DNA from 3 places in the Vibrio alginolyticus NBRC 15630 genome. Region 3 is predicted to be linked to each of the others. Evidence: predicted binding sites of a transcription regulator. Region 3 holds the regulator's gene; each other region holds the start of a gene.
The links. Region 3 encodes MetJ, which represses methionine synthesis genes. Its sites were predicted from a motif close to TTAGACNTNTANANGTCTAA; they were not measured.

Region 1 (10,054 bases), 1.1 Mb from region 3:
TCCGATACCGTTCGCCATTACGCCCGCACTACCACAAATAGCAGCAGCACACGCACTACCGATCATTGCGCTCAGCATTGGGAACTTGTATTTCAAGTTGATGCCGTACATCGCCGGCTCAGTCACACCAAGGTAAGCAGAGATAGCTGCAGGCACTGAGATATCACGCTCGCCGTGTTTTTTACTGATGATAATGATGCCGACGACCGCAGACGCTTGAGCAATATTTGAAAGCGCAATCAGAGGCCAAATTGGCGTGCCGCCTAGCTCTTGCATCAGTTGAAGGTCTACCGCGTTGGTGGTGTGGTGAATACCAGTAATGACCAATGGCGCGTATAGGAAGCCGAAGATGGTTGAGCCAATCATTGCGAAGTCACCCGTCATGGCTGCTTTTGCTGCGAAAGCAACGCCGTCACCCAACATACGACCGAATGGACCAATGATAGAGTGCGCAAGAATCACAGACACAATGATTGAGACAAACGGCACGACCACTAGGTAAAGGTAAGACGGAATGATGCGTTTTAAGTTGGTTTCAATAAACGCCAGAGCCATACCAGCAAGCATTGCTGGAATCACTTGCGCCTGATAGCCCACTTTCTCGATGGCGAATAAGCCAAAGTCCCAAACTTCAGGTACTTGCTTACCAATTAGGTAAGCGTTCATTAACTGCGGCGAAACCAGCGTGACACCCAATGTGATACCCAAAATCGGAGTACCGCCGAGTTTTTTCACTGTCGACCAACACACGCCAACTGGTAGGAAGAAGAAGATTGCTTCACCAATTAGCCATAGGAAAGAGTGTACCGTTGCCCAAAACTGGCTGATTTCCGTTAGCGTTTGACCATCAAACATCTTGATGTCGCCAATCACGTTACGGAAGCCAAGGATCAGACCACCGGTAATGATCGCAGGTAGCAGTGGTACAAAGATTTCTGCAAGGTGGGAAATACCACGCTCAACGATATTCATGTTTTGACGAGCAGCGTTCTTCGCTTCGTCTTTGCTGGCTTCACTTTTACCCGTCAGTCCGATCAGTACCTTGTAAACTTCATCCACTTCAGTACCGATAACCACTTGGAACTGGCCTGCGTTGGTAAAACAGCCCTTCACCATCGGTAATGTTTCTAACTGTTTCGTATCTGCTTTGTCCGTATCATTTAGAACAAAACGCAAGCGAGTTAAACAGTGACTTACACTGGCAATATTGTCCGGCCCCCCGACCAGCTCAATAAGACGCTCCACGTCTTTACGCGCAATCTTACTCATAACTTTGTCCACCCTGTATTGGATACATTCGATTCATCATTTTGTTTTTATAAATGGGAACATTCCCATTTCTTAATTTTAATATTGCCATTCGAAGACAAAAAACAAAATGGGAACAGTCCCATTAATTGAGAATGATCACAGTATAATTTTAGAGCAGATCGTTTTAGTGTGGATTAACAAACGATAGGCTGTTGAGTAAAGTGAACCACTTCCTCATCGCCATTTAATTGATTGATCAGCATGTTAGCGGACTTCTCACCTGCAAGGGTATAACCTGGATCGACACTAAATACTTTAGGGAAAAGGAAAGAGAGCAATTCATTACCACCAACACCTGTCACAACCACGTCTTCACGGCCTAACTCTTGAAGACGCTTAATCACGCCCAACGCGATAGTGTCACTGGCGCACACGATGGCCTGAGTATCAGATTGAAGGACTTTGTCTACCAACTGATAAGCACTTTCATGGCTCAACTTACCCGTTTGGAAACAAGGTGCAATTTGCTTGCGTTGACACCAAGCTTTATAAGCATTTAGACGAGCTAAGCCAGTGGTTTTGTCTTCAGGATCAACACCAATATAAGCAATGTGAGATAAAGATTGCTGCTCAAGATGAGACAAAGCCATGTCTATCACACCTTGGTTGTCGTAGTTGATCGAAGAAACCATTTGCGTGTCCATCGCGATCACGACGATACGATTCCCCCACTCCGCCAATGCTCGCTCATCACATCCAGTAAAGCCAAACACGATCACCCCATCGACGTTGCGACGTTTAAGCACATCCAAATGTTCATTGGTTTTATCGCGATCGAATTGGCTCTCCATGATCACCGCATCATAACCAGCGGAATACAAAGCATTGAGCATGGTACCAACGGCGCGATTTTCTGATGGTGAATCTAAACGGGAGATGATAACCCCAATAACCTTTTGACTGCCACCACGCATCGACTGCGCCGACTTTGATGGGACGTAGCCTGATTCACGAATGATTTGCTCTACCTTCTCACGCGTTTGCGGTTTCACTTTTGGATCGTTAGTAAGCACACGGCTTACTGTTGATTTGCCCACGCCTGCCAATTTTGCGATATCAAGAATGGTGAGTTTTTTGCTCATAAGTGTTCAGATTAAAAGAAGGAATCAAACAAAAGGGAAGCAGTGGCTTCCCTTATCTCAGTCAGTAATGAAGATTACTTGTTTAAGTACGCAGGCACATCTGCAATGCTATCTAATACTACCGTTGCAATGGCTTCGCCCTGTTCCGTTACTGGCTTACCAGTGCGAACCAAAATCTTAGTGCCAACGCCTGCCGCTTCTGCTGCCATCATGTCTTCAGCTTTATCGCCGATCATCACAGATTTCTCCATGTCGATCTTCAAGAAGTCACGCGCAGAAATGAACATGCCTGGTTTTGGCTTACGGCACTCACAATCTTGCTTGTACTCGCCAATGCCATGTTCTGGATGATGTGGACAGTAATAGATACCATCGAACTCAACACCATTATCAGCAAAGTTCCAATCCATCCATTGAGTCAGAGACAAGAAACGGTCTTCACTGAATTTACCGCGTGCGATGCCCGATTGATTCGTCACTAACACTAGAAGGTAGCCTTTATCTTTTAGCGCTTTCGTCGCTTCAAATACACCATCAATGTACTCAAAATCATGTTCGTCATGAACGTAGCCGTGGTCAACGTTTATCACGCCATCACGATCGATAAAAACAGCAGGTTTTGCCAAAACGTATTTCTCTATTAACTCGGTTTAATCAGATTATTACATACCTTATAAACTTCAACACTATCTAATTCATTCTAGGCCTCGACAAAACGGTTGATTTGTTGGGCAAGAATCGGTAAATCTGAGGGTGCCCCGCCGTCTACCTCCTGCTTGTTATCTATACATCTTCGTTTCAAAACAGAACATCCATACATTTAGACGTCTAGACGTAAAAATATCTATTGACTTCATTCTGCTTAACCCATAGCATCAACTGAAAATTGAGATAAAGCTCAACATTAAGTTCTGTCAAAGGCCGTTTTTGACAGCGAAGTTCCCCGTATCTTTGGGCAGGTTGAAACATGATAGAAATAAAAAACGTCAATAAAGTGTTCTACCAAGGCAGTAAGGAAATCCTTGCCCTGAAAGACATTAACCTACACATCGACAAAGGCACCATCTTTGGTGTTATCGGTTCATCAGGTGCTGGTAAAAGTACGCTGATTCGCTGTGTCAACATGCTAGAAGCACCGACCTCTGGTTCCATCATCGTTGATGGTGTAGATCTAACCAAACTCAGCAAAAAACAACTAGTCGAAACACGCCGTAACATTGGCATGATCTTCCAGCACTTTAACCTGCTTTCGTCTCGTACTGTGTTTGATAATGTAGCACTGCCACTAGAACTGGCAGGTAAAGACAAATCGCAAATCACAGCAAAAGTAACTGAGTTGCTAAAGCTTGTAAGCTTAGCCGACAAACACGAGAGCTACCCATCTAACTTAAGTGGCGGACAAAAACAGCGTGTGGCAATTGCTCGTGCATTGGCATCCGATCCTAGCGTGCTGCTTTGTGATGAGGCCACTAGCGCACTAGATCCAGCAACAACTCAATCTATCCTTGAGTTATTGAAAGAGATCAACCGCAAACTCAACATCACGATTTTACTTATCACTCACGAAATGGAAGTCGTAAAAAGCATCTGTCACGAAGTAGCAATCATCGGTGGTGGTGAGCTGGTGGAAAAAGGCACCGTTGGCGATATTTTTGCGCACCCTAAGACAGAGCTAGCACACCAATTCATTCGCTCAACGCTGGATCTTTCCATTCCTGAAGATTACCAAGCACGTCTGCAAGCAGAGCGTGTTGATGGCAGCTACCCGTTGGTTCGCTTAGAGTTTACTGGCGCAACCGTCGATGCACCGTTAATGTCGCAAATTTCTCGTAAATACAATATTGATGTGAGTATTTTGAGTTCCGACCTTGATTACGCTGGTGGCGTGAAATTCGGCATGATGGTCGCAGAGCTATTTGGTAACGAAGAAGATGACAACGCAGCTCTTGAATACCTGCGTAAGCACAACGTAAAAGTAGAGGTACTTGGTTATGTCCTTTAATACGATTTCTGAATGGCTGAGTTTAAACAGCAAACTACTTTTAGGTGCAACGTGGGAAACGCTTTACATGGTTGCGGTTGCCGGATTAGTCGGCTTTGCTGTGGGTATTCCATTAGGCGTAATCCTCCATATTACTAAGAAAGGCGGCCTACTTGAAAACACCAAACTAAATAGCGGCTTAGGCGCTATCGTTAACATTGGTCGTTCAGTGCCATTCCTCGTACTGATGGTTGCGATTATTCCAGTGACAAAAATGCTAGTTGGAACCTTTATCGGCACAACCGCAGCAATCGTCCCACTGACTATTGGCGCCATTCCTTTTGTCGCTCGTCTTATTGAAGGTGCTTTATTAGAAGTACCGACAGGCTTGGTGGAAGCAGCGCAGTCAATGGGGGCGACACCAACACAGATCATCACAAAAGTTCTACTACCTGAAGCAATGCCGACTATTGTTAACTCAGTAACGATTACCTTGGTCACTCTCGTTAGCTACTCAGCTATGGCGGGTACGGTAGGCGGCGGCGGCCTAGGTGACGTAGCCATTCGTTACGGTTTCCACCGCTACGATGTAACTATCATGGCCGTGACTGTCGTGATGTTGATTGTTCTAGTACAGATTATTCAGTCTATCGGCGACGCAGTGGTGCGCCGTGTAGACCACAGATAAGCATCAAAAATACAAATTATAAGGAGATAAAGATGAAATTTAGCCTTAAAGGTCTTTTGACTGTAGCAACGGCCGCCTCTGCTCTTGCTCTAGCGGGTTGCGGCGACAAAGAAGTAGACGTAAACAAAGTAAAAGTTGGCGTTATTGCTGGTGCTGAAGCACAAGTAGCCGAAGTTGCCGCTAAAGTAGCAAAAGAGAAATACAACCTAGACGTTGAGCTAGTAACATTTACCGATTACGTAACACCAAACGCCGCTCTGGATGATGGTTCAGTAGACGCGAATGCGTTCCAGCACAAACCATACCTAGACCAACAAGTGAAAGACCGCGGCTACAAACTGGCTATCGCGGGTAACTCATTCGTTTACCCTATTGCTGGTTACTCAAAGCAAGTAAAATCAATTGATGAAATTCAAGATGGCGCACGCATCGCAGTACCAAACGACCCAACTAACCTAGGTCGCTCACTACTGCTTCTTGAGCAACAAGGTTTGATTACGCTACGTGATGGCGTTGGTCTACTCGCTACAGTACGTGACATCGTAGGCAACCCTAAAAATATCGAAATCATTGAACTAGAAGCCCCACAGCTTCCACGTTCACTGGATGACGTAACGCTATCTATCATCAACACCACTTACGCAAGCTCTATCGACCTATCGCCAGAGCGTGACGGCGTGTTCGTTGAAGATAAAGACTCACCATACGTAAACCTAATTGTCGCTCGCGAAGAAAATGTTAATGCGCAAAACGTACAAAACTTCGTAAAAGCTTACCAAACGGAAGAAGTTTACGAAGCGGCAAAAGAGCTGTTCAAAGGTGGTGTTGTGAAAGGTTGGTAATCCCACTTTTCAAAACATGACCGAAAACAACGTTCCAAACGTAAACGTTCTAAACCTAAAAGGGCTGATGTAAAAACATCAGCCCTTTTTATTTCTCTATCTAACCATTTAAGTAGCTTCAATTCGCTACTTAAGGTGGTCCCAAGAGATATTCGACACGATTCGGCAGTCATCACACTTAAAATGAAATATGTCATGTAGTGGCTCATCGAGTAGCCACTCGCCATCGCATTTTGGACACTTGCGCGCTTTCTCGCTCTCCAGCGACTGACCTCCGACACGATACTGGTAATAGTACGTAGGGATCTTCGTGATGTATTCGATACGGCCACGTAAGTCCCAACCTCGGCGAAACAGCACACTATCCACATCGCAAATTTCGTGCAGCGCCGCATGTTCCGCTCGGCAACCCCCTGCCATTTGGATTTCATCACACGCTTGCCACTCAGTCTGCCACTTAATGACGGCTTTATGGTCTCCATTAAGTGTTGGCTCATTACGATACAAAGGAATTGGCAACAGGGTTTCACCACTTCGCAAAGGCGAACACGTATGAACATAAGTCGTGTACAACACTTGCCAGCTAGGTGTCTCTTCTTCGGCTGCTTGTTCTGAATTCAAATCACGCCCCAGCATACGCATTTTCGGAGCAAGCAAAGACGCATCCGACAAACGGTTCATGCACACTTTGACGAAATCTGAGTGATAACGTGGATGCAAGCTGTCTTGTTCTGGGCAAACAACACGAACGAAAAATTCACCTTCTCCCATCACTATCGGAAATTCACGACCTAATACTTGGCCGTTGTAACGCAGAGCATCCATCAAGCCATTAATGGCTTTGTCTACCGCGCTGACGGTGGTGTTATCAAAACACTCAAACTGCAACTCAACAACATACATACTTAGACGGCAGCCTCTAACTTATTCAAGAACTCAACCAATGAATCTGCCAATACATCACGTTTAGAGGTGCCCAAACGCTCTAGAATCACATTGCCAGTGAGGTTACAAATAGAAATCACATCCATTTCCTCATCTGTCGCTGCGATAAATACTGTTGGTTTAAGTTTCAAGCGGCGCTGCGTCACCAAATGACCAAGAATATTTTCTTGTAGACGCACGAAATCGTCATCGCTCCAGACTTGCAGCAGCGTCAACGAATTACCTTGCCAAGTTGCCTCCATATCGGCGCAGTATTGAGAACCATAAAAGGCTTTAACATCATCTTGCAGTGACAACTCAATCGCATTTTCCACATTGGTGAAATCGGCCATTTCATCACGTGCGACCGCTTTCCAAAGCACCTTTCCATCACGCTTCTCTTCGACACAAGGAGAAACAAGCTCTGCAAGCTCTTCACTGCTTGGCAACTCATTGTGCTTAGCTTGCCAAGCTTGTTGGTAGCGCAGGCTGAACTCTTGTAGCGCCTGAGTAACGTTTTGGGTCATGAAGGTCTCCTCATTCCTTATTTATCAGATAGCCGTACTTGCCGGATGGCAATTGACCAGCGGATTCAGTAAAATTCTCGCCATTCTAATCGAAAACGACCACAAAGTATGAGCAAATATTCTGACGCTAAAGAGCTTGCTGGCCTAACACTAGGTAAAACGACCGAGTATGCGAACCAGTATGACCCAAGCTTGCTGCAACCAGTCCCTCGCAGCCTGAACCGAGATGACCTTCAGTTAGGCGATACTCTGCCTTTCATGGGGCACGACATTTGGACGCTGTATGAACTGTCTTGGTTAAATAGTAAAGGTTTACCACAAGTGGCCGTTGGCGAAGTATACATTCCAGCCACCAGCGCAAACTTGATTGAATCGAAGTCTTTCAAACTGTACTTAAACAGCTATAACCAAACCCGCTTTGCAAGCTGGGAAGAAGTGACTGAGCGTTTAACACAAGACCTGTCTGAATGCGCAGGTGAAAAGGTGCTGGTTGAGGTGAATCCAGTGACCCACTATACCAATCAACCTATCGTAACAATGGACGGTGAATGTATAGATGACCAAGACATTGACATCACCAGTTACGATTTTGATGCCGATTTGCTTGGAGGTGCGGCAGGTGAAGCACAAGTTGAAGAGGTGCTACATAGCCACCTATTGAAATCAAACTGTTTGATCACTAACCAACCCGACTGGGGCAGTGTAGAAATTCGCTACCAAGGCGCAAAAATAGATCGTGAGAAGCTGTTACGTTACTTAGTGTCTTTCCGCGAGCACAATGAGTTCCACGAGCAGTGTGTAGAGCGTATTTTTACGGATCTAATGAAATACTGCCAACCAAGCAAACTGACCGTATTTGCCCGCTATACGCGCCGTGGAGGCTTGGATATCAACCCTTACCGCTCAACGGAACAAGATAAGCCAGCTCACAATCACCGTATGGCTCGTCAGTAAACGCATAGGCAACAGAAATAAGTTCGGCAATCTAAAGGGTTGCCGGACGTTTTTATTGTCCAAGCATGTTACTATATCAAATGGCTTCAACCCGCATTTAAACGGCTAACTGAGGCTTTTCGCCGTTATCGCCATATCTAAAAACAGTTCGAGGGAACGAAAGGATGTTTTGGGACAGTTCGCGTCTATTCAAATTGATTGGCTTTCTTTGCTTGCTGTTTGTACAGCCACTTCATGCAACCATTTTATCGTCCGCGTTACTCAACGAAGCACAACAATTGGCGGAAATAGAGCCATCACAAGCAAAACAAGCGGCAACCAACTATTTGTCACAGCGTGAACTAACAGAACGCAAAGAAAGTGACAGCCCTTCAGCCATGTCTCGCGACGAAACAGATCGTAGCGTTCGCACACCAAGCAGCACCATCGAAGCGCACAAGATTATCGCTCAGGCAGATTACGCCATGGGTAATGTTCGTTCGGCTATCGAGCACCTAAATAAAGCGGAACGCTTAGCGCAAGAATATCAATTGCCGTACATGGACTTAGATCTCCAACTGATGCGCAACCAAATGATTTGGATGTACGACGAAAACTACTCAAAAGCGGAAGATACGCTTAACCAAATTGAACAACAGCTCGATGAAGCCGATGCCGTATTACAACGCACCGACAGTGTTCGCTACCGACTAGTGATGCAAAGAGCACTCCTCGCTTCACATAGTGGCGATATCATTAAAGCGGAAAACTTGTACTCTGAAGCAAAGACCATGCTTGACGATAGCCGCTCTGAGTTAGCCTTGATCGACTACTACACAGCCGTCGGCGAGTTCTACCTCAATAGCAAGAAATACAATTTGGCTTTGTCAGAACTGCTATACGGTTATTGGCAATCTATTGAAAGTAACAGTGGTGCAAGGTTAGCAAAAGTGAATCGCCTTTTGGCTAGGCTCTTCCAGGAGCGACGAGTGTACGACAAAGCGATCGAATACTTATCTCAAGCCGCAGATTTTTATGACTCTTACCCTAGCTCTCCGATCCTAGCGGACGTCCTAGAGCAAATGGGCGACATCTACTTTTATCAGGGTAAGTTTAACCTTGCGTTAGTGCATTACTTCAACGTGCTTGACCATGAAAGTACCAGTAAGAACATCAATAGAATCATTAAAATTCGCTTAAGCTTGGCGGCTACCTACCTACAACTCTATAACTACGCGCTAGCAGAGCAGTACTTAGACCGCTCTAAAGAGCTTTTAGAATACACCAATATTCCTAAGCTTGAAGCAAAGGCTGCCCTGCTTCAGTCAGGTCTGGCTTATCATCAAAATGACAGTAAAGACGTCATTACTAATGCAAAGCTGGCGTTAGCGCTTGCTGAAAAGTCACCTGAAAATAACAACTTCATTAAGCAGCAGTCATACCGTTTACTTGGTTTGGGTTACGAGCAGGCAGGCGAATACAAACTTTCTCTGCAAGCTTATAAAAAATACACCAACCTCGTTCGTCTAGAACAAAAGCAGCTTAACCAAATCAGTGAGGATGCGTTCCGTCAGCAAAAAGAATTTGCCGAACAAACCATCCATTACATCGGTCAATCAGAACGCTTAGAGCAAGTGGAAAGAGAGCATCGTAAATTCCAGAAAATCTCATTTGCATTGTTTATTACTGTCTTGGTCATGTTTTTGTTCATTATGCGCCGTGGTGTCATTATGCAGCGCCAAGCAAGTGAAATCGAAAAACTGCGT
Region 2 (10,054 bases), 880 kb from region 3:
TTAGCTTGTTACAGATGCCCGGGAATACACAAGAAGGACGACGACAGTTCGCTTCCGCTTTTGGATCTTTACAGCCCAGGCGGTACATGTTTGCAGTCGGGCCACCAAGATCGGAAATTGTGCCGGTAAAGCCTGGAACTTTGTCGCGAATTTCTTCAATCTCGTTGATGATAGACTCTTTCGAACGGTTTTGAATGATTCGACCTTCATGCTCGGTAATCGAACAGAAAGAACAGCCACCAAAGCAACCACGCATGATGTTTACAGACGTCTTGATCATGTCGTACGCAGGAATTTTTGCTTTCCCGTACATAGGGTGAGGGACACGCGCGTAAGGCAGGCCAAACACAAAGTCCATCTCTTCGGTCGTCAATGGAATTGGAGCTTGGTTTACCCAAAGTTCACGATCACCATGGCTTTGAAGTAACGCTCGACCAGAGTACGGGTTCGTTTCTAGATGCAATACACGGCTTGCATGCGCATAAAGAATACGATCGTTTCTTAGCTTTTCAAACGAAGGTAAACGGACCGCAGTCGTCGCAGCATCGTGGCGTGATGGGCGAATCGTGATTGGTTGTGCAACAGGCTCATCTTTTTTAGTTTCACACTGAGTTTCTACTTCGTATGGGTTCTTTGGTACGAACGCTTCTTTACGAGGTTTTTCAATGCGAGAAGAATCAATAACCGTGTAGCCTTCTGGCGCCGCTGGCAAGTTCACGGCAGTACCACGAATATTGGTCATGGTGCTGATGCCTTCGCCGTTTGCGATGCGATGTGCTACTTCGACAAGTGCGCGCTCTGCGTTACCAAAAAGTAGGATGTCTGCTTTTGCATCAAACAGTACAGAACGGCGAACTTTATCTGACCAGTAATCGTAGTGCGCAACACGGCGTAGGCTAGCTTCGATACCACCTAAAACAATAGGTACTTCTTTGTATGCCTCACGACAACGTTGAGAGTAAACCAACGTTGCTCGGTCTGGGCGTTTACCACCTTCGTTATTCGGTGTGTACGCGTCATCGTGACGAAGCTTTTTATCCGCGGTGTAACGGTTGATCATGGAGTCCATGTTACCCGCAGTGATCCCGAAGAACAGATTTGGCTTACCAAGTTGCATGAACGCATCTTTATTTTGCCATTCTGGTTGAGCAATGATACCGACACGGAAACCTTGTGCTTCTAGCAGGCGGCCAATGATAGCCATACCAAAGCTTGGGTGATCCACATAAGCGTCACCGGTTACAATGATAATGTCACAGCTATCCCATCCTAGGGCATCCATTTCTTTGCGACTGGTCGGCAAGAAAGGTGCCGTACCAAAACACTCTGCCCAGTATTTTTTGTACTCATGAATAGGAGTGATGTTATTGGTCATATTTTGCTCTCTGTTCCAGGGAGCGCGAATTATAGCGATTTGATTATCAGGTATCTATAACAAACTCATCTATTCAAGCTTAGTTCATCGAGTTTTATTTGGTTTGTAAAAATATCAATGCTCTATCGGCGATTTTCTGTCTAATTTCACCTTGAAAGCCTCATGGTTATAGATCGGTTCATGAAAAATGTCGCAATCTTAATACAAAGAATAAGCAATGGTGTGCTTATGTGGGGTAAAGCCTATAATCAAATTAGTGCATATTAAATGCAAAAGGCTGAGCTGCTCTGGAAATAGTTCTAAGTCGATAGGCTTATCGTTGACACAATCCATCTATAAAGAGGATCGGCAGGTCCCAACTGGAATGTCGCGAATTGACTGTGAATTTTGAGCCTTGGGCTAATTACAAAAAAAGGGGCTAGGGTATGAGTGAATCTACGACAACAGTGCATCCAAAAATGCAAACGACTTCCAGTCTAACTCCTGTTATAGAGTGGTCTTACGATATTGATACTCGCGAGTTCGAATGTGATCAGCAAGGAATGGCAAAGGCATTTGGGATAAGTACGCCAATAACCAGCCTAAATAACTTGTTTGATCATATGCTGATGGGGCAACAAGAAACGCTAAAACAACGAATTCTAGAAGTGGAACTCTTTGGCGGACGGGGGCGGTTTTCTTGTTGCATGATGCTAAAAAACGTTAACTTAGTGCACGTTACTATTAGTTTTGAAAGGCTCAATAAGCGCATTATCCAAGGCACTATCATTCCACAATTAACAATCACTGGTTGCGAGGAGTTAGCGAAAATTCTCGAAACGATTTTTGATTTGCCAAATGTAGGCGTTTTAGTTGCCGATGAAGATACGCGCATCTTAGGTTGTAACCGTGCCTTTGAGTTACAAATGGGCTATCAAAACCGAGATCTGGTTGGGCTTAAAACTCATATTTTCAGTACCTCTCACCATAGCCAAGCGTTTTATGATCAGCTGTGGCAGCAAATTAATGATGAAGGATGTTGGTGTGGTAACTTGCTGAGCAAAACAGCAAACGGTAGCAACCAAGCTCATCATCTTTGTATTTACCGACTTACGTTTCATTCTGGACGAATTCTCTATCTCGGATTTTCTACGGATATTTCTGCTTCGTTGTTGTGGATGAAAAATCGTTGTGAACAACAGCATGATTGGGCTGCCTTTTTACCAGCGAGGAAAGAATTTGAACTCCAATTAGCGAACTTAGCGAATGAAAGCAGAAATAAAGAACTCAACATTGTTATGACACTCAGACCCAAGTTTTCGGAGAGATACTTGCTTGAACAGCAATTAGGTTTTGCAGATTTTATTATGCGAAGTCGCTACACCAGTATTGCGGGGCAGTTATCTCGGGATGTGTTTGTCGTATGCTTGCAGACCCCTCATTGTCAATGGTTGAGCCCGGTTCGTTTGATCCAAATTGCCATGAAAGGGTTCTTTAATGAGCTTAGAAATGAAATGGGCACAAAAATGCATGCCACTATCGTTAAAGGCCAAACTGGTGTGTCAATCCTTGGCTATGATACGAACCGACCAAGACAAGCGCTAGCACATGCAGCGCAAGCGATGTTGTCCTCTATTTCCGGTGAAGGCAGCTATTTCAACTTTTACGACAGTGAACTTCACTCTGAATTAGTGAAGCGCCAACATCTCGAGGCGTTTTTGGAGGCACAAATAGAGAGTGGGCTAGTGGACGTTTACTTTCAACCGATTATCGACGTTCAAACCGGAAGAGTGGTTAAGTTCGAGGCCCTCGCACGCTTCTATGATGAAAATGATGCGTATTGTACGCAGAAGATGATCGCTATTATTGAAGATCTAGAACTCATAGCGGCACTTGATGATGTGGTCTGCCAAGCTGCGTTGAAGCACTTTCCGCGCTTACAAGAAATTTATGGCGAGGAAGTGGGCGTGACCATCAATCGCTCCCTCAATACGAAATTGGATTCTCTTCAGATCCTTCAGCGGTCGCATGATTTGATTAAAGCCAGTGGTGTAGACCCTAAGCGAGTAACTATCGAGCTAACAGAAACCGCGTATTTTGAACAAGATGAGGAGCATACTCGAGCTCTAGAGGAAGTGCGGAAAGAGGGCATTGAGATCGCGATTGATGACTTCGGTACTGGGTATTCTTCTTTTTCTTATCTAGAAAAAGGGCAGTTTGATTTACTGAAAATAGACCGAAAATTCATCAAGAACATTCATAAAGGGAGCACCAGCTATAACATTGTGAAAATGGTCACCGAGCTTGCACAGCAAATGAATGTAAAAGTGGTTGCTGAAGGCGTGGAATCTAAGCAAGAACTTCAAGTATTGGCAGAAATCGGTGTCGATTACATGCAGGGCTTTCTATTTTCTGCTGCCGTGCCTGTCGATTTGATGGATAAAGCGAACAGTTATGGGCATCTGTTCTCTGACATCGCGATTGAGTCTAAGCAAAGTGATGTGTTGCAATCTGTGAGCCATGAACAAGTCAGGTCTATGGACCCTGGAGAACCGCTCTCCTTGGCAGTGGAGTACATGAATTTGAATCCAAGCTTGCCTTTAGTTGTTCTCAATGAAAATCGTTGTGTTGGGTTAATTACGAAAGAGACGGTGAATTTACACCTAACGCCCTCGATGGGCACAGAGCGAGAAACTGAACGAGAAAGCAGAATTTGGAAACGTCCTGTTAATCAGATAATGAGCACCGAATTTGTGTTGGTTGATGAGGGTTTACCTGTCTCTGTTATTCGAGAGTTGGTTAAAACCGGCATTCGTTTCCCTTGGGTACTGTGTAATACCAAAGAAGAGTACCGTGGAGTTTTAACGCAGGAAGACGCGTTGAAGTATCTTGCCTCTCTGTGAATAAAATTGTCTTACCGTTTTAGCTCATTTGGGGGCCGACTTTCGGTGGTTTGGCGATAGTTGATTTGATATTATCGCCCCCCAAAATGACTTTTGAGCGTGCATTCAACATGATTCAACAATTGCTGGTTACTTTCCCTCCGATGCTATTTGGCGCACAAGCGCTACTGACTTTGCTTCTAATAAAGGGCGATATTTGTCCTGGTCAGCGAGGACGTCTTCATAAAATGTTGCCAGCAGTAGCTGTATTGTGGCTCGCTGTTGCGTCACTTCGCATTGAAGCATTTATGATCGTGTTTGCTATTTTCTACTTTTATTCTCAGGTTCAAACCAAGAAAACGCGTGAGAAAGGGCCACTATGGGCGATGCATTTAGCGAATGGTTTGGCCTTTGCGTATGTGAGTATTCAAGTATTTGAGCAATCAAGCTGGCCAGCATCGATAGCGATGGCGCTAATGATATTTTTCCTTGGGGCGTCATTTTCTCAATTGCTGCTTACGATAGCTCGCAGCAGATTACAGGCATTTCACCGTATTTTACCAGTTACGGGCATTGTGTCTGGAATGCTATTAGTCATCGCAACGTTGTTTGCTTCTTACCAGTTAAATGAAGCCACACTAAACGCTGCGACACAGCCGATCTTGCTGTCTTTAGCTATGCTAATTTCTTCAATTATTGTGTGGTGTTGGCATATTTTTACGCATAAGAAACCAGAAAAGGTGCAACTGAGCGTTGCCTTGCTTCTAGCACTCGCGTCGATGACGAGCCTGCAAGGTTTATTCTCTCTCGCGGCTTAACCTCTATTCTAAAGACAAAGCTAGACAGCTTATATCCAAGTGCTTTCTTGGTGCTTGGGTATAAGGTGATCACGTTTTAGATCGCACTCACTTTAAATTCGCGTGATTACTACTACGCTTGTTTATATACCTTGTCGAAGAGGAGAGTCGCGATGGATTTAAGCAATGTAGGTAATCTGGACAGCACTATTTTGCTAGGTATCGTCAACGAAAAGCTACGTTTAGAGTGCGACAGTTTTGACGAGTTAGTATCAGTGTATGAGATGGATGTAGAGTCTGTAGTCGGCAAGCTTGATATGCTCGGTTATCAGTACGATCCATTGACTAACCAATTTAAAGCATATCAACGCTAAGCCTTTCATAACCCAAATCTTTTAAGCCACCTTGATTCCGTCAAGGTGGCTTTTACATTGTAGCCTCGCGGTTGCGAAAAAAAGCTTGTAAGTAACGCTTCTCTTTCTCTGAGTGACGCGTTGCTGCAAACAAGCGACGCCATAAGCCTTGGCCGAAAGGTTTACTGGTAATAAGACCTTGGCGAGAAAATTCAGAAATCGCCCAATTGGGTAGTGCCGCCACCCCCAATCCAGCAGAGACCATCTGAACTAACATGAGAGTGTTGTCGGCTTGCTTCCATTTCGCAGGTTCTATTCCTGCTGGCTGAAGAAAGTGTTTTACGACGTCTAGCCGTTGTTTTTGAACAGGATAAGAGAGCATGGTTTGATCTGCGAGATCTTGCGGATCAATAATTTCTTTTTCCGCCAATGGGTGGTTGGTTGCGGTAATTAAACGCATTTCAAAGTCGAATAGAGGCTCGTAGTGGACTTCGGATCGAGGTTGGATATCGGAAGTAATAACAAGATCGAGTTCGCCTGCCAATAGAGCTGGGAGTGGTTCAAAGCCAAAACCAGAGGAAAAGTCCAATGTTACGCTTGGCCAAGCAAGTTGGTACTCCCTAAGTGCAGGCATTAGCCATTGGAAGCAAGAGTGACATTCAATGGCCATATGTAATCGGCCATTGACGTCCTCTTTCAAGCTCGCTAAATCATTTTCTGCTCTTGCGAGTTTCGGAAGGATATCTTCTGCAAGACGCAATAGGATTTCTCCCTCTGAAGTGAACTTCACCGGACGAGTCTTTCTCAGGAACAGTTGCCCTCCAATTCGCGCCTCCAAATCTTTGATCTGATGAGACAGTGCCGACTGAGTGAGATGCAAAGCGGTCGCTGTCGCCGTTAGAGAGCCAGTGTCTCGAAGCGAAGTGAGTGTCCGCAAATGTTTTAGCTCTATCATGAATTCCTTTCATCCTTTGTTGCTCGCTATGAACAGAATAGCAATCGTGTAAATAACTTAACGACAAAAAATGGATATGTAAACGTCTAGACGTCTATTTGTTGTTTTTATTTGCGAATCATGTCGCTTCATGATGAATTTTTTTAATAAACAAGTTGAATAAATGGACGTTGTTCTAATATCAGATGAGAGCGATAGTTTAGCCATCCAGACATCTTATTCTTTACCGAAAGATGCTCTGATCCAAACAAATTGAACAAAATTGAGAAAGGAATAGGGACATGGCGACAACGACTCACATATTAGGTTATCCACGCATCGGTGAAAAACGAGAATTAAAATTCGCTCAGGAAAAATACTGGCGCGGAGAAATTGATCAAGCAGAGCTTAAAAAGGTTGGAGCAGATCTGCGCGCTAAAAACTGGCAAACGCAAACAGATGCTGGCTTGAGTTTTGCCACCGCTGGCGACTTCGCTTGGTACGATCATGTACTGACGACCACGTTGCTATTGGGTCATGTGCCAAAGCGTCACGCTGATGGTTTCCCTAACCTGGATACGTTGTTCAAAGTGGGTCGCGGTCAATCTCAGGCGGGTTGCAGCTGTGCGGGCGCTGCGGCATCGGATATGACCAAATGGTTCAACACAAACTACCATTACATTGTCCCTGAATTCAGCAAGGACGATACGTTTGAAGTGAGCTGGCCGCAACTGTTTGAAGAAGTCAACGAAGCGCTTCAAGCTGGCCACCAAGTGAAGCCTGTTTTGCTTGGCCCAGTCAGTTACCTTTACTTGGGCAAAGAGGTCGAAGAAGGGTTTGACCGCTTAACCCTGCTACCACGCTTACTTACTGCTTACCAAGCTATTTTGGCAAAGCTAGCAAGTCAAGGTGTTGAGTGGGTTCAGATTGATGAGCCAACTTTGTCACTGGAGCTAGAAAGCAAATGGGCTGATTCGTTTAAGCTGGCCTACCAAGTGATTCGAAGCGATGTAAAAGTGCTGCTAACGACGTACTTTGACTCCGTAAGCGATACGCTAGACAAAATTGTAGAGCTACCGGTGGATGGTTTGCATATCGATTTATCTGCCGTCCCTCAGCAGCTTGACGATGTGGTTGCCAAGTTACCGGAGGGGTGGGTGCTTTCTGCTGGCGTTGTGAATGGTCGTAACGTGTGGCGTTCGGATTTAAGTGCCCAACTCGAGCGTCTACAGCCAGTCAAAGAGAAACTGGGCGACAAACTTTGGGTTGCCAGTTCATGTTCTCTTCTACATAGCCCTGTTGATTTAGCACTGGAAACAGAACTGAGCGAAGAAGTAAAAAGTTGGTTTGCCTTTGCAAAACAAAAAGTGGCAGAAGTCGCCTTGCTTGGCCGAGCGCTCGATGGTGATCAAAATGCGATTCTCGCTTGTGATACCTATAGCCAGACAATCAAAGCGCGCAAGACAGCAACACATGTGAATAAACCTCAAGTACAAGCGCGTTTAAACAACATTACCGCGTCACTTGCCGAGCGCAGCGCACCTTATGCAGAGCGTGCTGCGCATCAAGCTGAAGTATTGGGCTTGCCTTTGTTGCCAACAACGACAATCGGCTCTTTTCCTCAAACGGGTGAAATCCGGGTGCAGCGCAGCGCTTATCGTACAGGTCAATTATCTGAGTCTGAATATATCCAAGCACTTAAAGGACATATTGCTGACGCAGTAAAACGTCAAGAGGCGCTCGACCTAGATGTGCTAGTTCATGGTGAAGCAGAGCGTAACGACATGGTGGAATACTTCGCTGAGAACTTGGCGGGTTTTCAAACGACCAAATTTGGTTGGGTACAGAGTTATGGTTCTCGCTGTGTGAAACCTGCCATTGTAGTTGCTGACATTGAACGTGAAAAACCGATCACAGTTGAATGGTCGACGTACGCCCAGTCGCTAACCAGCAAACAGATGAAAGGCATGTTGACTGGACCAGTAACGATTTTATGTTGGACGTTCCCACGTGAAGACATCACACGTCAAGAAATTGCGCAGCAACTTGCTTTGGCACTACGTGATGAGGTGTCTGACCTGCAAGATGCAGGCATCAATATCATTCAAATTGATGAGCCAGCCATTCGAGAAGGTTTACCACTCAAAAAACGCGATCACAAAGCGTACTTAGAATGGGCCGTAAATGCGTTTAAGGTCTCTGCGGCAAGTGCAAAACCAGAAACTCAGATTCACACTCATATGTGTTACAGCGAGTTCAATGAAATCATTGATTCGGTTGCGGCACTCGATGCGGACGTCATTACCATTGAAACATCTCGCTCAAATATGGAGCTGCTGAAAGCATTTGAAGAGTTCAATTACCCGAACGAAATTGGCCCTGGTGTTTATGACATTCACTCACCAAACATTCCTACGGAAGAATGGATTGAAGGTTTAATCAAGAAAGCGGCAGAAAAAATTCCGGCTCAACGTTTGTGGGTAAACCCAGATTGTGGTCTGAAAACACGAAACTGGAAGGAGACAGAAGCCGCATTGGCAAATCTGGTTTCAGCGGCGAAGAAGCTCCGTGCTGAGCTGGCGTAACACATCGTTACAGCAAATAAAAACGGAGACTGTGGTCTCCGTTTTTCTATTCTTAATTGTTAACTTTCGTTTTCAGATTATTCAATAATAGCGAATCATCGTCTCGTGCCGAAAGCAACAAAAATTACTGTAGCTACTTCACCTGAGTACAAGTCTGTGCGGAAACCAACTCATCTGCCATCAACTGACCGCGAGAATTACGTACCTTAATACGATACATCAAGCCCATATCAATTTGCTTGCGAACTTCTGGGTTGCTGCAGTAGGTATAGATACTGGTATTCAGTACTTGATTTAACGGCTTTGCACCGAGTGCGCCATCGTTATAAATCATCATCATCTCTACAACATTTTTGTTGGATGAGACACGCATTATTTGCAGTGGACCGTACTCTAAAGGGAGACCCGCAGACAAAACTCCTGCTCGGTTTGATGCCATAAGCTCAAGTTGGCGCTGCTTATCATCGGTTGATGAACAGCCAGCCAGAGCACCAAATACCAAGAAAAGACACAGTAATTTTTTCATAAATTAAAACACTTTTTTGAACGGTTTCACGATTACATGATCGTAAACACCAGCCGCTACATAAGGATCGGCTTCTGCCCACGCTTTAGCATCCTCTAGAGAGGCGAATTCAGCGATGACAGTTGAGCCCGTAAATCCAGCTTCACCAGGATTGTCAGAATCTATCGCAGGCATCGGACCAGCTGTAAGAAGGCGGCCTTCGTCTTGTAGCTTTTGTAAGCGATCCAAGTGTTGTGGGCGAACGCTCATGCGTTTTTCCAACGAGTTCTCAACGTCCTGTGAAAAGATGACATACCACATAGCATAGTTCCTTAATTGGTAGGGTAAAGTGTTAATTTAACGCCTTTTTTGTGTCTCTCACAAGTGAACAACAGAAAATGTGAGATCCTTTCTAACTGTTAGCGTTGTAGGTTGACTAATTCTGAACCGGACGTGGTTTACCTTCACTGTCAATGGCTACGTAGTTGAAGGTCGCATCACAAACCATGAAGCGTTCGCCAACACCGTGAGCTTTGACGGGTTTGACCCATACTTCCAAATCGACACTCATGGATGTGCGGCCGATCTTAGTGCATTCGCCGTAGCAGCATACGACATCGCCCACACCAACAGGTTTTTTGAAC
Region 3 (10,054 bases):
TCATCCCCACTTTCACGAAGATCTCGCACGGTATGGTTTATCGGTAACCCAGCACCAACCGTTGCGTTGTATAGCCAATGACGACCAATTTTAGCGAATGCATCTTGAACCTGATGGTAGTACTGACTATCTGCGGAACCGGCCACTTTGTTGGCGGAAATCAAATGAATGCCTTGCTGTGCGATTTCTGCGTAGCGCTGAGCCAAATCTTTACTCGCGGTAACATCAAGCACGACGGCTTCATCGTAGCTTTTAAGCGCTCCCAAACGTGCCAGCCAATCCCCATTGTTTGCTATGCTTTCATCATCAAATCGTTCAGCAACACTCACCGCCTCAATACCTTGCTCATCGAACCAATAGGTTTGGCTATCCACAACCGCGACAAGATCAAAGCTCATACCATGACGTTTTTCGAGCTCACTTTTTTGCGTCGCAAATAAATTTAACCAACTAGAACCAATATTACCCTTGCCACATAAAGCCACTGCCACGCGTTTTTGCGCTTGGAACAACTGGCTATGAATCGTTTGAACCAACGCCTCGGTATCAGTACGGCGCAAAACAGCGACTAGGCTCAGCCCTGAGTCTGTTTCAGAGATAAATTCTACCGGAGAGTGCTTTAGCTTTTGATAAAAGCCAAAGCAATGATTGGCGTTTTTCGTAACGCCTGCACCTACCGCAGCTAAGAGCGAGTAACCTTCTTTTAGCTTAATTTCTGCCTCTACCGCAAGCTCTTGCAAGTGTTTCAATGCACCACCGGCGATTTCTGCGGTGTAAGCCAAGCGTAGCGTATGCTGATCGGATTGAGCTTCAAATGCCAATGGCTCTAATTGCGCGCGCTGCAACGCTTGTAATACATCACTCTGTGTTTTTTCGAAGTCGTGCCCATGCATGAAAGACAACTGCACCAATAAAACATCATCCAGTGAAGTAATAATTTTAGCGCCACGACCAGATGCCAATACACGCTCAATACGAGTAGAACCCGACTCTGGCAGATAGCTACACTTGAGATTAAGGTCCATGGTACTTTGCGCCACAGGCTGAAGCGTACGACTGTGTAGCACTGGGGCAGCTAAGCGAGCAAGTTCACTGGCTTCATCCAATCGAAGTAACGGTAATAAACAAGCATCAGACACCAAACGTGGATCGGCACTATAGACACCAGCAACATCACTCCAAATCGTGACAGTACTGACTTCAGCAAGCGCGCCTATGACCGTTGCAGAATAGTCAGAGCCGTTACGACCAAGTAGAATGGTTTCTCCTGCCTCGTTCTGAGCCATAAAGCCAGTAATTACCACTCGTTTATGGTTATGCTGCGCGAGGATCTCTTTAATTAAAGGGTATGAACGAGCGCGATCAACCTCTGGTTGAGTTCCCGCTTCTGCACGTAAAAACGCTCGTGCATCTTGTGCAACCGCAGGGATAGAACGTTGAGATAATAACGCGGCCAATAGGCGAGCAGACCATACTTCTCCGTGCCCCAGTACCGCGGCTTTTTGCGCATTAGTGAGTGGTGCAGTCAGCTCCGAGAGAGTACTGAACTCATCATGTAATAAAGCTAACAGCTCTTCTTTTGCTTCACTCTCCAACAAGCTTTCTATTAGCTCAGTTTGGAACTGTCTCAAGCTTTGAAGCGCTTCATGCGCAATTCGGCCATCTTTACTTAACCCTTCCAAAAACTCAATCAAGCGGTTAGTGGTTTTTCCTGCAGCAGAGACGACCACAAGATCATTTTCTGTCGAATACTCCTTGAGAATACCCACAACGCGTAAGTAGCATTCTGGGTTTGCTAAGCTACTGCCACCAAACTTATGCAGCTGACGTTGTACAGTCATTGTTATCGTCTCCTATTACTGGGTAGCTTTAGCGAACGCTTGTTCTAAATCTGTGATGAGGTCTTGTGCATCTTCCAAACCGACAGACAAACGCAATAGTTGATGAGAGACCCCAGCCTCCGCCAGCGCCTCCTCACCCATTGCACGGTGCGTCATGGATGCTGGGTGGCAAATCAAACTTTCTACACCACCTAATGATTCAGCTAATGAAAACAGTTGGAGCTCTTTCACAAACACCTTTAACTGCTCAAACGAACCAGCAAACTCAAAACTCAACATAGAGCCAAAGCCCGTTTGCTGCTTTTTAGCGATGTCATGACCTGGATGTTCCGGCAGGCTTGGATGATAGATAGTTTTAACTAACGCTTGTTTTTGTAGGTAAGCCAGTACCTGCTGTGAGCTCTCTTCATGTACTTTCATACGAGCACCAAGCGTACGAATACCTCGCAGTGTCATGTAACTATCGAAAGGTGTGCCCGTTGCACCAATACAATTGCCCCACCATGCAAGCTCTTCTGCATGCGCTTCTGTGTTGGTGATGATTACCCCACCAATTACGTCCGAATGACCGTTGATGTACTTTGTTGTGGAGTGGATAACAAAATCCGCACCTAGCTCTAAAGGTTTTTGGTACACGGGTGTCAAAAAGGTATTGTCCACCGCAACTAACGCGCCGACTTGTTTCGCTTTTTCACAGGTAGCTGCAATATCCACTACGCGAACCAGAGGGTTTGACGGAGTTTCTAGCAAAATGAGTTTTGGTTTTTGTGCCAATGCAGCATCTAAAGCCTGTTCGTCTGATTGATCGACAAACTGAACCTTAAAATCGCCTTTGCTAGCTCGGGTATTAAAAAGACGATAGGTGCCGCCATAACAATCGTGAGGAGCAATAATGAGATCATCTGGGCCGAGAAAAGCGGAAACCCATAAATTTAATGCCGACGTACCGCAGTTAGTAACAACCGCTCCTTTTCCAGACTCAAGTTCAGATAGTGCACTTTCCAACAGTCCGCGGTTTGGATTACCAGATCGTGTGTAATCATACTTGGGCACTTCACCAAAAGCAGGAAAACCATAGTTAGTGGAAAGATAAATAGGTGGAACGACAGCATGATATTGGCTGTCTGATTCAATACCAGTGCGTACTGCAATGGTCGCAGGTTTGCGAGTGCTCATGGGTGTATCCTTTCACGGGTAATGACTTCTAAATAGGAATGCGCTATATCTAATGAGTAACATAAAGTGATCAACACGCTTCCTTTGCTGTTATGTTCACTTTACTCGTCAAAAAATGAGACGTCAACACTTCTAGACGTCTATATGTCTTTGCTTATGGCGGTAAATGCAGCTAAAATCAGCACCTAAATTATTTTTAACCGATTACATAAATGAAGGTGTGCAATGGCTGACTGGAATGGCGAATACATTAGCCCATATGCAGAGCACGGCAAAAAAAGCGAACAAGTAAAAAAAATTACCGTCTCTATCCCGCTAAAAGTTTTAAAGGTGCTAACTGATGAGCGTACTCGCCGTCAGATCAATAACTTACGCCATGCAACCAATAGCGAATTGCTATGCGAGGCATTTTTGCACGCGTACACAGGTCAGCCACTTCCGACAGATGAAGACCTTCGTAAAGACCGTCCTGATGATATTCCAACAGAAGTAAAAGCGCTGATGACGGAAATGGGCATCGAATTTGAGTCATTCGACGAAGAATAAAAAAGCCTGATAAGAGGTTTCAGGTAATAACTCTTGCCTCGAGCCAAATGAATGACATAAAAAATGGGACGCAATAGCGTCCCATTTTTTGTGTATCACATCTGAAAGATATATTACTCTGCCATGTAGTTTTCAGGCATCTCGATACGAGCTACACCTGAATTAACCGCCGCCTGAGCAACCGCTTTTGCAACACGTGGTAGCAAACGTGAATCCATTGGTTTTGGAATAATATAGTCCGCACCAAACTCTAGCTTATCAACACCTGCAGCCTTCAATACGGCTTCAGGTACAGGCTCTTTTGCTAGCTCACGAATCGCCTCAACGGCTGCAAGTTTCATTTCATCATTGATTTCACTTGCACGCACATCAAGAGCACCGCGGAAAATAAATGGGAAACACAATACGTTGTTAACTTGGTTAGGATAATCACTACGGCCAGTACCCATGATCAAGTCATCACGAACTGCGTGAGCAAGTTCCGGCTTGATTTCAGGATCCGGGTTAGAACATGCGAATACGATTGGCTTATCTGCCATCAACTTCAACGCTTCCGCTGGCAATAGGTTTGGACCAGATACACCTAGGAACAGATCTGCACCTTCAATCACGTCTTCTAGTGTGCGCTTATCTGTATTGTTCGCAAATAGCTGCTTATATTCATTAAGATCATCACGACGAGTGTGAATCACACCTTTGCGATCTAGCATGTAGATTTTTTCGCGCATTGCGCCGCATTTGATCAGAAGCTCCATACACGCTACAGCGGCAGCGCCAGCGCCAAGACAAACAATTGTTGAATCTTCAAGTTTCTTACCTTGAAGTTCGATTGCATTCAGCATACCCGCTGCCGTTACAATAGCAGTACCATGTTGATCATCGTGGAATACTGGTACATCACAACGTTCAATCAGACGCTTTTCAATCTCAAAACAGTCTGGTGCTTTAATATCTTCAAGGTTAATACCGCCAAAAGTGTCTGCAATGCTCGCAACAGTATCAACAAATTCATCGATCGTGCGGTGCTTAACTTCAATATCAATAGAGTCAAGACCTGCAAAACGCTTAAACAGTAACGCTTTACCTTCCATCACTGGCTTAGATGCAAGTGGACCTAGGTTACCTAGACCTAGAATAGCGGTACCGTTAGAAATAACAGCAACCATGTTCCCTTTTGCAGTGTACTTGTACACGTTATCCGGGTTTTGTGCGATTTCACGCACTGGCTCTGCAACTCCTGGGCTGTATGCAAGGGCAAGATCACCCGCCGTTTCCGCAGGCTTTGTCAGTTCGACAGCAATCTTTCCTGGAGTTGGATAAGCATGGTAATCCAATGCTTTTTGGCGATGTTCTTCTTCTGGAGTGGCTGCTTGGTGGTTGTCTTCAGACATGGACGTTTCTCTTTTTTATTTTTAGGTAAGGGGGCATAAATTCTATCGGATAGAAATCAAACTTCATAGGCAAGATTGCGAGCAATATCCTTAAAAAGCCGATAATAAAAGAGATTAGACCAGATAACGGGGTTAAGCACCCGATTTTCGAGTCAGGTGCTCTTTCTTATTACTATTATTGGAGTATGCAAACTTAGATAGTATCGTTACTCTTCGTCCACGTATTGCGCTTGGAGATAATTCTCAATACCAGACATTTCAATCAAGCCAAGTTGCGTCTCTAGCCAATCAACATGTTCTTCTTCATCTTCAAGAATGTCTTGGAATAAATCTCGAGACACATAATCTCGAATGTCTTCAGCGTAAGCAATCGCATCTTTTAAATCTGGAATAGCCGCCATTTCAAGCTTTAAGTCACACTCGAGCATTTCCTTGGTATCTTCACCAATCATCAACTTACCTAAATCTTGTAGGTTCGGTAAGCCTTCAAGGAACAAAATACGCTCAATTAGATGATCGGCATGTTTCATCTCATCGATAGATTCGTGATATTCCTTGTCTGCTAGGTGCTTTAAGCCCCAGTCTTTATACATTCGGGCATGAAGAAAATACTGATTAATAGCGACGAGCTCGTTACCGAGCACTTTATTGAGATGTTGAATGATGATTGGATCGCCTTTCATGACAAAACCCTCCTCTTTGGCTTCATTTAAATGTAGAAGCAAATGAGAAGGTGTCAAAATGTAAGGCAAATAATTACTGCATACTTACAGCAATTAGCTGGCTTGTTTAAATTCCGTGTAACTAGTTTCCGCTAAAATTTCCTTGGCCTGTCTGATGCACTTACCACATTGGCTGCCCAATGCCGTGCACTTTTTGATTCCTTTAATATCTGTTACGCCTTCATCTATCGCCAACTTCCTGATTTTTTTGTCGGAGACACCATGGCAAAGACAAACGTACATACTCAAAAAACCTATAAAACTAATCTGTGACAAACAATATAAACAAGAATAGTTCTTGTTACCAGTCGCATTATGGTGTCCGCTCAGAATATTTGGTTATAACGATTTTACCGCTGCAGGAAAAGATCAAAGGGTTAAGAGGGGTGAGTAAAAGCGTTAAGAAATAAAGTCGGTAAAACTCTGTTTTTAAATCGAAAAAGTGACGTCTTTTATTTCAACACTTATAACTAAATGTAATCTAGAAATGAAAAAGGGAAGCCTAAGCTTCCCTTTTCGATGCGCTTTCTTCAAAAAGAAGAACAGTGCAAGATTTCGTTTAATTCGTTATGAATTAGTCGAAGATCTTAGCAACAACACCAGCACCTACTGTACGGCCACCTTCACGGATCGCGAAACGTAGACCTTCGTCCATTGCGATTGGTGCGATTAGCTCTACAGTCATCTGTACGTTGTCGCCTGGCATTACCATTTCTACGCCGTCTGGTAGCTGGATGTCACCAGTTACGTCAGTTGTACGGAAGTAGAATTGTGGACGGTAGCCTTTGAAGAATGGAGTGTGACGACCACCTTCATCTTTAGACAGTACGTATACTTCTGATTCGAACTTAGTGTGTGGAGTGATTGAACCAGGCTTAGCTAGTACTTGACCACGTTCAACTTCGTCACGCTTAGTACCACGTAGAAGTGCACCAACGTTCTCACCTGCACGGCCTTCGTCTAGAAGCTTACGGAACATCTCAACACCAGTACATGTAGTTGTAGTAGTGTCTTTGATACCTACGATAGCAACTTCGTCACCTACAGTTAGGATACCACGCTCGATACGGCCAGTTACTACTGTACCACGACCTTGGATTGAGAATACGTCTTCGATAGGCATTAGGAATGGCTGATCTACCGCACGCTCTGGCTCAGGGATGTAAGTATCTAGAGCTTCTGCTAGTTCAACGATTTTCGCTTCCCACTGCTCTTCGCCGTTTAGTGCGCCTAGTGCAGAACCTTGGATAACTGGTAGGTCATCACCTGGGAAATCGTATTCAGATAGAAGTTCACGAACTTCCATTTCTACTAGTTCTAGTAGCTCTTCATCGTCAACCATGTCACATTTGTTCATGAATACGATGATGTATGGGATACCAACCTGACGGCCTAGTAGGATGTGCTCACGAGTTTGTGGCATTGGGCCATCTGTCGCAGCAACAACTAGGATACCACCGTCCATCTGTGCAGCACCAGTGATCATGTTTTTAACATAGTCAGCGTGTCCTGGACAGTCAACGTGTGCGTAGTGGCGTGATGGAGTGTCGTACTCAACGTGAGAAGTTGCGATTGTGATACCGCGCTCACGCTCTTCTGGAGCGTTATCGATAGATGCGAAGTCTTTAGCTACACCGCCGTAAACTTTAGCAAGAGTAGTACAGATAGCTGCAGTTAGAGTTGTTTTACCGTGGTCAACGTGGCCGATAGTACCAACGTTAACGTGCGGTTTCGTACGTTCAAATTTTTCTTTAGACACGATCGTGTTCCTTCCTAGTTATGATTCGTCGTGATCATTATTGATCGACGACGCGCCAGAAATTGTTATTTTATGCGCCAACGCCCGTTAGCGCAATATTTGGACGCCCTGATCTCGCAAAAAGTCGTAAACTTTTTGCAGTTCAATCGTCAATTAGTAACCACGCTCTGCAATAATTTTATCTGCGAAGTTTTTCGGCACTTCAGCGTACTCGTGAAACTCCATAGAGTAAGACGCACGGCCTTGAGTTGCAGAACGTAGATCAGTTGCGTAACCGAACATTTCGGATAGTGGTACTTGAGCACGGATGATCTTAAGACCAGCCACACCTTCGTCCATGCCTTCAATGATACCGCGACGACGGTTTAGGTCACCAACAACGTCACCCATCCAGTCTTCCGGAGTGGTTACTTCGACATTCATCATAGGTTCTAGAATCACAGGTTGTGCTTCTAGTGCACCTTTCTTGAATGCCATCGAGCCAGCGATCTTAAACGCCATCTCGCTTGAGTCTACATCGTGGTAAGAACCATCAAATAGTGTAGCTTTAATATCTAGTACAGGGTAACCCGCTAGAACACCACTATTCATTTGCTCTTCGATACCTTTCGATACCGAGCTGATGTATTCCTTAGGAATCACACCGCCCACGATTTCGTCTACGAATACGAAACCTTCACCAGGCTCAGAAGGCTCAAGTTTGACCCAAACATGACCGTATTGACCACGACCACCTGATTGACGAACAAACTTACCTTCAACTTCCGCTTTACCACGAATGGTTTCACGGTAAGCAACCTGAGGTTTACCAACGTTACAATCAACGCTGAATTCACGCTTCATACGATCAACGATAATGTCTAGGTGAAGTTCACCCATACCTGAGATCAGAGTCTGACCTGATTCGTCGTCCGTTTCCACGCGGAATGATGGATCTTCCGCGGCTAGTTTACCTAGCGCGATAGCCATTTTCTCTTGGTCTGCCTTAGAACGAGGCTCTACAGCAATCTGAATAACTGGTTCAGGGAACTCCATGCGTTCTAGAATCACTTTGTGGTTCTGATCACACAGTGTGTCACCTGTTGTTACGTCTTTCAGACCGATAGCAGCTGCAATATCACCAGCGCGAACTTCTTTCACTTCTTCACGCTTATTCGCATGCATCTGAACGATACGACCAAAACGCTCTTTCTTCTCTTTTACTGAGTTGTAAACAGCGTCACCCGAGTTTACAACACCGGAGTAAACACGCATGAAAGTTAGCGTGCCCACGAATGGGTCAGTCGCAATCTTAAACGCTAGCGCTGAGAAAGGTTCGTTGTCGTCAGCATGACGCTCAACTTCATTTTCTCTTTCGTCGACACCTTTAATTGCAGGTACGTCAACAGGCGATGGCAAGAACTCAACTACTGCATCCAGTACCGCTTGAACACCTTTGTTCTTAAACGCACTACCACAAGTAGCCAGTACGATTTCGTTATTTAGTGTGCGAGTACGTAGAGCTTGTTTGAGCTCAGCTTCAGTCAATTCACCTTCTTCAAGATACTTGTCCATCAGCTCTTCGCTAGCTTCAGCAGCGGATTCAACCATGTGGTTGCGCCACTCTTCAGCAAGTTCAATCATGTCAGCTGGGATGTCTTCGTAAGTAAACGAAGTGCCTTGATCGGCATCATTCCAGTTGATCATTTTCATCTTGATAAGGTCGATGACACCTCTGAACTCATCTTCCGCACCAACGTTCAGCTGGATTGGAACAGGAGTCGCACCAAGACGATTCTTAATTTGGTTCACAACGCGTAGGAAGTCTGCGCCCGCACGGTCCATCTTGTTTACAAATACCAAACGTGGAACGTGGTATTTGTCTGCTTGACGCCATACAGTTTCAGACTGAGGTTCAACACCAGATGAGCCACAGAACACAACCACAGCACCATCAAGTACACGAAGAGAACGCTCTACTTCGATAGTAAAGTCAACGTGTCCAGGGGTATCAATGATGTTTACGCGATGCTCAGGGAACTGTGCTTCCATACCACGCCAGAATGTAGTAGTCGCAGCGGATGTGATAGTGATACCACGCTCCTGCTCCTGCTCCATCCAGTCCATGGTTGCTGCACCATCGTGAACTTCGCCGATTTTGTGAGAAAGGCCAGTGTAGAACAGAATACGCTCAGTTGTGGTTGTTTTTCCTGCATCTACGTGAGCACAGATACCGATATTACGGTATAGCTCAATAGGAGTTTTACGAGCCACGATTGTATCCTCTTACTAAGGTGTACCTTAGAGTATAGAAAAGTGCTGCGAGAGAACCTCGCAGCACAGAAGGTATTACCAACGGTAATGAGCGAACGCTTTGTTTGCGTCAGCCATGCGGTGAACGTCTTCACGTTTCTTAACCGCAGTACCTTTGTTCTCAGACGCGTCTAGCATTTCAGCAGCTAGGCGTTGAGCCATAGATTTTTCACCACGCTTGCGCGCAGCTTCAACCAACCAACGCATAGCAAGTGCGTTACGGCGAACCGGACGTACTTCTACAGGTACTTGGTAAGTTGAACCACCAACACGGCGAGATTTAACCTCTACCGCTGGGCGAACGTTTTCAAGAGCTTCTTCAAAAAT

Region 1: metN (methionine ABC transporter ATP-binding protein MetN) is a predicted target of MetJ. The motif match lies at 3,214-3,233, and genes of this name have one in related genera.
Region 2: metE (5-methyltetrahydropteroyltriglutamate--homocysteine S-methyltransferase) is a predicted target of MetJ. The motif match lies at 6,420-6,439, and genes of this name have one in related genera.

What each region holds. Positions count from the first base shown of each region.
Region 1 covers NC_022349.1:3,090,509-3,100,562, reverse strand. Annotated here, with positions in the region: gene treB (PTS trehalose transporter subunit IIBC) at 1-1,269, opposite strand, end outside; gene treR (trehalose operon repressor TreR) at 1,446-2,393, opposite strand; gene gmhB (D-glycero-beta-D-manno-heptose 1,7-bisphosphate 7-phosphatase) at 2,468-3,019, opposite strand; gene metN (methionine ABC transporter ATP-binding protein MetN) at 3,361-4,395, shown strand; gene N646_RS14215 (methionine ABC transporter permease) at 4,385-5,062, shown strand; gene N646_RS14210 (MetQ/NlpA family lipoprotein) at 5,095-5,904, shown strand; gene N646_RS14205 (Zn-ribbon-containing protein) at 6,031-6,807, opposite strand; gene syd (SecY-interacting protein) at 6,810-7,355, opposite strand; gene queF (NADPH-dependent 7-cyano-7-deazaguanine reductase QueF) at 7,464-8,309, shown strand; gene N646_RS14190 (tetratricopeptide repeat protein) at 8,474-10,054, shown strand, end outside.
Region 2 covers NC_022349.1:1,125,685-1,135,738, reverse strand. Annotated here, with positions in the region: gene N646_RS05055 (YgiQ family radical SAM protein) at 1-1,375, opposite strand, end outside; gene N646_RS05050 (sensor domain-containing phosphodiesterase) at 1,801-4,257, shown strand; gene N646_RS05045 (hypothetical protein) at 4,344-5,054, shown strand; gene N646_RS05040 (DUF4250 domain-containing protein) at 5,207-5,407, shown strand; partial or broken gene metR (HTH-type transcriptional regulator MetR) at 5,429-6,341, opposite strand; gene metE (5-methyltetrahydropteroyltriglutamate--homocysteine S-methyltransferase) at 6,623-8,905, shown strand; gene N646_RS05025 (GspS/AspS pilotin family protein) at 9,039-9,431, opposite strand; gene N646_RS05020 (YciI family protein) at 9,435-9,731, opposite strand; gene yciA (acyl-CoA thioester hydrolase YciA) at 9,847-10,054, opposite strand, start outside.
Region 3 covers NC_022349.1:2,008,360-2,018,413, forward strand. Annotated here, with positions in the region: gene N646_RS09160 (bifunctional aspartate kinase/homoserine dehydrogenase II) at 1-1,841, opposite strand, end outside; gene N646_RS09165 (O-succinylhomoserine (thiol)-lyase) at 1,857-3,017, opposite strand; gene metJ (met regulon transcriptional regulator MetJ) at 3,243-3,563, shown strand; gene N646_RS09175 (malic enzyme-like NAD(P)-binding protein) at 3,677-4,954, opposite strand; gene bfr (bacterioferritin) at 5,161-5,637, opposite strand; gene N646_RS09185 ((2Fe-2S)-binding protein) at 5,731-5,919, opposite strand; gene tuf (elongation factor Tu) at 6,251-7,435, opposite strand; gene fusA (elongation factor G) at 7,589-9,688, opposite strand; gene rpsG (30S ribosomal protein S7) at 9,764-10,054, opposite strand, start outside.